DNA from 2 places in the Teredinibacter purpureus genome. Region 2 is predicted to be linked to the other one. Evidence: predicted binding sites of a transcription regulator. Region 2 holds the regulator's gene; the other holds the start of a gene.

Region 1 (3,696 bases), on a different replicon from region 2:
ATCTTACCCACTACATTGTTATAAGCAGTTTTACATCGTATGTTTATCTGGCCCTGCCTATTGACAGTCATTATTATAAGGCTGTAATTGCAATTGCATTATCTCTACCAGCTATGTTTGTTGTAGCGTACGTATTTGAGAAATTAATTAACGAACCAACAGTCGTTTATTCGAGAAAAATTACAAGTCGTTTTAGATCTACCTTTGCATCGAGCCCAGAAAAAAAAGATGTTTTAATGCAACCAGGACTAAATGGATGAGAGAGATGTTGATCAGACAATCTTGGCTGAAAAATATTATGGTAACTTTGGCGGAAGTACTTCCAAGAGGGGTATCAACATGCATGTTTCTATTTGGTGCGGTATTCATTACAGCTGCTTTAGGCGACGAACAGTTTAATAAGCACATCCTAGCGGTTACCAGCCCACATACCGAGATACTGCTTAAATCATTTAATACCGCATTTATTCTATCGATACTATATTGGTTTTCGGTAAATATTATCAGTGCTTTATATGGGCGCCAATGTACGCGGTCGCTTGATGATGGAATGCCGATGGCTGCAGCGTGTCTATCCTCTCCTCGAGAAAAAAAACCATTAACAGAAGAACGAGTTTCGAGAGTTGCTTATCATGAGGCCGGCCACCTTCTAGCCACTCGGTATTTCAACAGAAAACCTAATAAGCTGTCGGCACAGGTTAAGGTGTTTGAAGAACCTACTTTAGGTAGTGTTAGTTATGAATTCGACGATGATTTCATCTGTACAATACATGCTCATGAAGCGGCAATGAAGGTTTCGTTAGCCGGGGCATTAGCTGAAGAAATTACCTATGGAGATTGCCAGGTTGGTACTCAAACAGATAATCAAAGATGGGAGAGGCAAGCGAGAAATATGCTATCAGCATTTGTTAGTGATTATCATTGGTTTCATAGTGTCACGAATGAATATGAGGCTCGTGTAAATTCAAATACGTTGGTTGAAATTAAAAAAAGCATAACGGCCGAGGTCAGTGAAATGCTCGCCGAGAATAAAAATCTTTTAGATGAGGCGGCAAAATACCTTGAAGTGAATGGTGAATCCGACGGCGATGCACTCCATGACTTTGTGGCGCGAGTCGATATTTGATTGAAAGAAACGTGATTAATCTCTTCTTGAAGGTGCAGCGAATGCAAGTGACTTTACCTATGAGTAATTTCTCGAGCAAGATTAATAAGTAGGGAAGTGTATTTGTGGAGTTATATTTGAGTAATCTTGAAGTCTGGATATCACAGCCATTCTATTGGTCTACATGATTGTGAAAGTATGGCTTTTGAGGGTGCCAAAACAGCGTCTTTCAATAAGTAGGAAAGTCATTACATTAAATATCGATGAAAATTTAGCTTGATAATAACAATTCGGAAAGCATTTCAGTTTCGCTGTCGATATTTTTAGATAGTCGATCTATGGGATTCCATAGGGACGGGAAGCCGTTTTCAAAAGAATCAACAGGAAGTAAACCTAGTTTCATGTTAGTGATTGCATCTTGACTGTATGACGCCCCAATTAGTTGAATGGAGTCTTCCAAATGATTTACAGCGATCAGTAGTGCTTGTAAGCACGTCCTAGCTTCTTTATTCGCCATAGAAAATATACCATTCAAATGAAACGTTTTAAATTTCATATGGGCGTCGACTTGCCACTCATGAACCGTAAACAATAGAACGTCGAAAGGGTAGCTTTGACCTTCTATTTCCATTCCGTTGTCGCTTTCCGACGTTACCGCAAGTAAAGATCGAGATAGAAGTTTGACACCCTTAAGCTCTAGAGGAGCTCGTAGTTTATTCCAAATTGGATATGCATAATCTCTTGAGTATATTGGCTCAACACCCGTTGCTGCGTCGGCCGTGCCTGAGAGCCAATCTGTACGAACACCAAAGATATCCGCTAATGCCTGCTTGACTGACGGAGAATAGCTCTCCAGGAGAATGTCATTATTGGTCATCCCCCCCAAAGGAAAGCAGTTTCCTAAACTATCAATAATGTGTTTGGCGTGTATCTGGGGGATGCCATGAGCCTGAAAGAGATGTTTGAACCGGTCAACCACTAACTCAAACTCTGTTTTAATCGGTGTACTCGTAGCCGCAGCAACTGCGTTGAGTGCAAGTGCCATCATGTCTTGCATGCTTAACCCGCCCAGTCTTTGTGCGTGATATTCATAGAAGTGGACAGCCCGGGCATCAGGCCTAATCGTAGTCGGCTTTGCCTCATCCGGATTTCCAGATTGCATCGGGGGTACAGGAACATTAAAAAGATTACCCACTAATTCGTTTAAGCTGATCTTCCGTCTGGCCATGCTGACCTCTCTGAATATTTACATTTTTAAATAGTTAATAAATTCAATGCACTACGGTGGTTTCCATCGAATTTGACATGCTTTCTAGGTGATATACGTTAGTTACTTGGTTCAATACCATCTTAGCGGGAAACCGCATTACACTGGAGAAGAAAGTTATGAAAAGTGCAATTAGCCAAAACGATAATCGGTCCAAAGCCTTAGCGGCTGCTTTAGGTCAAATTGAGCGCCAGTTTGGAAAAGGATCAGTAATGAAAATGGGGGATCGATCGGCTTTAAACGTTGAAACCGTCTCCACTGGAGCGTTAGGTTTAGACGTCGCCCTAGGCGTGGGAGGACTTCCCTATGGACGAATTTGCGAAATCTATGGTCCTGAATCGTCCGGTAAAACCACATTAACTTTGAGCGTTATTGCAGAGGCGCAAAAAACTGGAAAGACATGTGCATTTATTGATGCTGAGCACGCGTTAGATCCAATTTATGCAGAGAAATTAGGCGTAAATATTGACGATTTAATTATTTCTCAGCCCGATTGCGGAGAACAAGCACTGGAAATATGTGACATGCTTACTCGCTCGGGTGCTGTAGATGTTGTCATTATCGACTCTGTTGCAGCGCTTACACCGAAAGCAGAAATTGAAGGGGATATGGGTGATCACCACGTTGGTCTTCAAGCACGTTTAATGTCTCAGGCATTGAGAAAATTAACAGGGAATGTTAAAAACGCCAATTGTTTAGTAATATTTATCAACCAAATTCGAATGAAAATTGGTGTAATGTTTGGTAATCCGGAAACTACCACGGGGGGGAACAGCTTAAAATTCTACGCTTCAGTAAGATTGGATATTCGTCGGACCGGTGCGGTTAAGGAGGGAGACGATACCATAGGTAATGAGACAAGAGTGAAAGTTGTAAAAAATAAGGTTGCTCCCCCATTTAAGCAGGCGGAATTCCAGATTATTTATAATAAAGGAATAAATAGTGAAGCAGAAATAGTAGATTTTGCTGTGAAAGATGGGATCATTGATAAATCCGGTGCCTGGTACTCATATAAAGGAGATAAGATTGGTCAAGGAAAGGCAAACGTATGTGGTTTTCTTATTGATAATCCCGAGACTAGGGCGGAAATTGAAACGGCAATACGTGAAAAATATCTCCCATCAAAATCCAGTAAACAAGATCAGAGTCAACTGCCTCACTAAGATTGTTTCTCGCTTGTTGTTACCTAAAGTTCAACAGCAAGCGAGAACGATATGTTTTTTAAATGGCTATCATTTTTGACGAAATTATTTACCAATTATTAATTTTTCGAAACCGCAATCTTTGCAGGTTTTATTAAAGGAATCTAAAATACTTTCACCTC
Region 2 (3,696 bases):
TGGCCGGTTTGGTAAGTATTTTGGGTGTACCGCTGACGAGTGTAAAAATACCCGTAAGTTGTTGCGCAGCGGCGAAGCTGCACCGCCTAAAATGGACCCTATCGATATGCCGGAGCTTATTTGCGATAAAGTGGATGACCATTACGTACTGCGTGATGGTGCCAGCGGCTTGTTTTTAGCTGCGAGCCAGTTCCCTAAAAATCGCGAGACACGGGCCCCGCTAGTTAAAGAAATTTTACCGCACAAAGCCGTACTCGACCCCAAGTATAACTTTTTGTTAAGTGCTCCAGCACAGGATAGTGACGGTATTGATACGCTTGTTCGGTATAGCCGCAAAACCAAAGAACAGTATGTTCAGTCAGAAGTCGATGGTAAGGCAACGGGCTGGAAGGCCTTTTACGAGGGGAGTAAATGGGTTGTAACGGATAAACCAGCTCCTAAGCGGGCCGCAGCTAAAAAAGCGCCGGCGAAGAAGGCTCCGGCGAAGAAGAAAGTCGCGGTTAAAAAAACGCCTGCTAAAAAGAAAACAACAAGCTAAGCATAAGATGGCTGCTGCAGAAGTATTTCAAAAGAAAGTCGATTTGCAGCTGCTCTATGCCCGGACGCAGTTGAATGCGTTGGTGGGTCAGAGCGGTTTTGCGAAGCAAGCATTTTTGCAGGCGGCATTATTGCAATTGCATCTTGCGTTAAAGGCTTATATCTCAGAAATTACCAATGGGCGTGTTGTCGTAGAGGGTGCTGAGGAGCTTCTACGGCTCGATGTGGGTGCGTACGATTTTAGGCTAAAAGAACTTCAGGTTTTAGCTACGGATACTGCTCAGTGGTTATCGCAGCTTTATTTTAGTATTAACCACCTCTATACGGCAGGCTCCTCGCTACCGGTAACCCGTTCTTTTGCTGCGTCCGCTGTTAATGTAATCGCTTCCAGTGGCTCCGCTCCACAACAATGGGATGAACTATCGGTTGCGGATGTTGAGCGGGTTATTCAGGCTTTTAGAGCTTTCATCGATAATCAACGCGGTTTGTCTATAGAGTCTTGACAGGCGTTTTAGCGTGATTGTAGATTTTTAACCGAGTGAGTGAAAATACGGGCATAAAAAATGATACAATTTTGAGTCACATATTAGGTTGTCAATAGGTAGGGGGTAGCCCTGATGACTCAAAGCAGTACCGATAAAGAGATATCAATGTTATACGAGATAGTTGAATTAGCGGATGGCGAAATTGCGTTACAAAAAGATGAAGAGGGAAGTGAGCCTCTCGTACGAATAAAGTTTTCGGAAGAATCACTTTATTTTTTAAATGAAGCAAAGTTTGATATTGCTAAAGCAATGATCGAAGCCGGCCTTGAAGCCGCAAGTGATATTCAAGACAGTTCAAACCCTCAAGAGCAAGAGAGCCGAGAAGAGGGAAAGGTTGAAGAGTTTACGCTTCATTAAGGTGTTCAGTTCGGCTGTAAACCACCTAAACGTATTTTTAACTCAGCAGAATAGGTTGCCCTAATGATCTATGGGTAACCTTCATATCCATAAGGCGTGTGCGGCAATACTCGCAATGTTACTTATAAATCTTTGTCCTGTACCCCTTCGAGTTTAAGTCTAACAAGCTTGTAAATCTGCGCGGGCGTTAACGAAATCGTAGTAGTAGCCCTTTGCAGCCAGTATTTTTACAGGCGGTATCCAGCGTATAAAAATCTGACTCCGTAAGGCTTCCAGCCTCTGCTATAACAGTGCTGCTTGTATTGTTGGTCAGGGCTTCCCAGAATACTCGAGAAATATCGCTAACATTTTTAGGGTGAATGATGCGCACATTGTTTAAATTAAAGCCGAACGATTGAAGTTGTGCTTTGCTAATGCCCGTCGGGGCTATCCACGTAAACCATTTGGATTGGCTTTGCTGGCTTAGGTGCGCAAGCATCGGTAGCACTAGGTTGTAGTCAGGGATGCCGTTTGATCCGGATAATACAATCTCGGTCAAACTGGCCGAGTTTGAGTGGACGGGCGATGAGTTGGCACAGCTTCGATTATAAGCTATTTTTTGTGCTGAATTTGCCATGGTAATGTCCTCTGGTTTACAGGGATTAGCTGCGACGAATAACGCCTACACTTAAACCCTCGATTGCAAAGTTTTCATCTCTCAGGTCGACTTCAATAACGTCGAAGTCCGGGTTTTCTGGCCATAATTCGATAATTGCTCGATTTCTTTCACGCTTAAATCGTTTGACCGTTACTTCATCTTCTATCCGAGCAACGACAATATCACCATTTCGAACTTGGTCCGTTTTGTGGACGGCTAATAAGTCTCCATCAAAAATGCCGATGTCTTTCATGCTCATTCCGTGAACGGTTAGCAGGAAATCAGCTTGAGGACTAAAAAAGCTTTGGGGGACATCGCAATAATCTTCTATATGCTCTTCTGCCAAGATGGGGCTGCCAGCGGCTACGCGGCCAACGAGGGGGATACCGGTTTGCGTTTCGGGAAGGCGGATTCCACGTGATGCGCCGGCGATCATTTCAATGGCGCCTTTTCGGGCTAGTGCCTTTAGGTGTTCTTCCGCGGCGTTCGCCGATTTGAACCCTAGTATTTCTGCTATTTCAGCTCGTGTAGGTGGGTAGCCTGTATCTTGAATGTGATCCTTAATTAGATCTAAAATTTGCTGTTGCCTTGCCGTGAGTTTGATCATCCGTTGTCTCCAGTCTAATGGGCGCAGCTTGGTGGTTAAGCTGAGTGATTTCAGTCTGTTTTAATATACAGTACTTGGTATTATATACAGTGTTTGTGTGTGCGCAAGCTTTTCGTGGTAAGGCCTAAAAGAGATAGAGTGCCTTGCTTTCGTAAGTTACCGTTCGTTGTTCTGTATTGCTCTGTTAAACTTGCAGCTGGAACTGTTGGTCTAGGTTTAAGTGGTCGGCGGGGTAAAGAACGGGAGAATGTGAATGCTTGATACTCTATTTAAAGGAGCTGGGATGCGGCGTCAGTACTGTCGAATGAAGGAGCGTGTGGATAGCCGTATTAGAGAAAAAGCGATCGAGCGGGCACGAACACGTATTTACTTGCATGGCAAACAGCCAGAAGACTACGCTGAAGAGGTGCTCGAAGTTATTGTTAAAGAAGAGGAAGATAAGCTACGTGCGGAATTTAAGGATAAGGGTATTCTTATGTTACTTGCCGCTTTGGGTTTGTCGTTTTGGTCTTAAGGTGACCCTATGTTTAAGTTTTTAACAAAATCTATTGTCTTTAGCGTGGTGTGGCGGCGTTATAAGACACTTATAGTGTCGACGGTACTCCTTTTTCTTATGTATTTTGTTATTGCTCTTATTCATGATGATTATGTGGAGTATTCGCTGGCGAGCCAAACGGAAAATGCTTTAGGGTTTGCTTACATCGTAAAGTGGGCTGCTATGGCCATTGGCACGTTTGTTTATTACGTTATAAACTTCCCGCCCGCAATATTACGTAAAAATAAGTCCGGCAAGCGGTTACGTGATGCAGAGGAAGAAGCCGTTTTGGGTGCCGCATGCGAAAATTTTTCGGAAAATCCGCTACGGGATAATGACCCTTTCGCGGGAATAAGACAAAAGAAACAGTTAAACAGTAGAGCGGATGCCTGCCTGAAAGAATAATCTAAAACGTGATGTGCTAATTGTGGCCTATTTCAATGTTTATAGGCTGTCGTCGAAGCCGAGAAAAGGCTCT

The links. Region 2 encodes LexA, which represses DNA repair genes until DNA is damaged. Its sites were predicted from a motif close to ACTGTNTNTANANACAGT; they were not measured.
Region 1: a site for LexA is predicted at 2,341-2,358, ahead of recA (recombinase RecA). Genes of this name have one in related genera too.

What each region holds. Positions count from the first base shown of each region.
Region 1 is NZ_CP060093.1:61,528-65,223, forward strand. Features, by position in the region: gene H5647_RS21025 (acyltransferase family protein) at 1-260, shown strand, start outside; gene H5647_RS21030 (FtsH/Yme1/Tma family ATP-dependent metallopeptidase) at 344-1,126, shown strand; gene H5647_RS21035 (hypothetical protein) at 1,377-2,333, opposite strand; gene recA (recombinase RecA) at 2,492-3,535, shown strand; gene H5647_RS21045 (hypothetical protein) at 3,620-3,696, opposite strand, start outside.
Region 2 is NZ_CP060092.1:3,607,116-3,610,811, reverse strand. Features, by position in the region: gene topA (type I DNA topoisomerase) at 1-538, shown strand, start outside; gene H5647_RS15870 (DUF6586 family protein) at 546-1,040, shown strand; gene H5647_RS15865 (hypothetical protein) at 1,182-1,439, shown strand; gene H5647_RS15860 (cell division inhibitor SulA) at 1,627-2,055, opposite strand; gene lexA (transcriptional repressor LexA) at 2,081-2,683, opposite strand; gene H5647_RS15850 (hypothetical protein) at 2,937-3,197, shown strand; gene H5647_RS15845 (hypothetical protein) at 3,207-3,623, shown strand; gene H5647_RS15840 (DUF6763 family protein) at 3,663-3,696, opposite strand, start outside.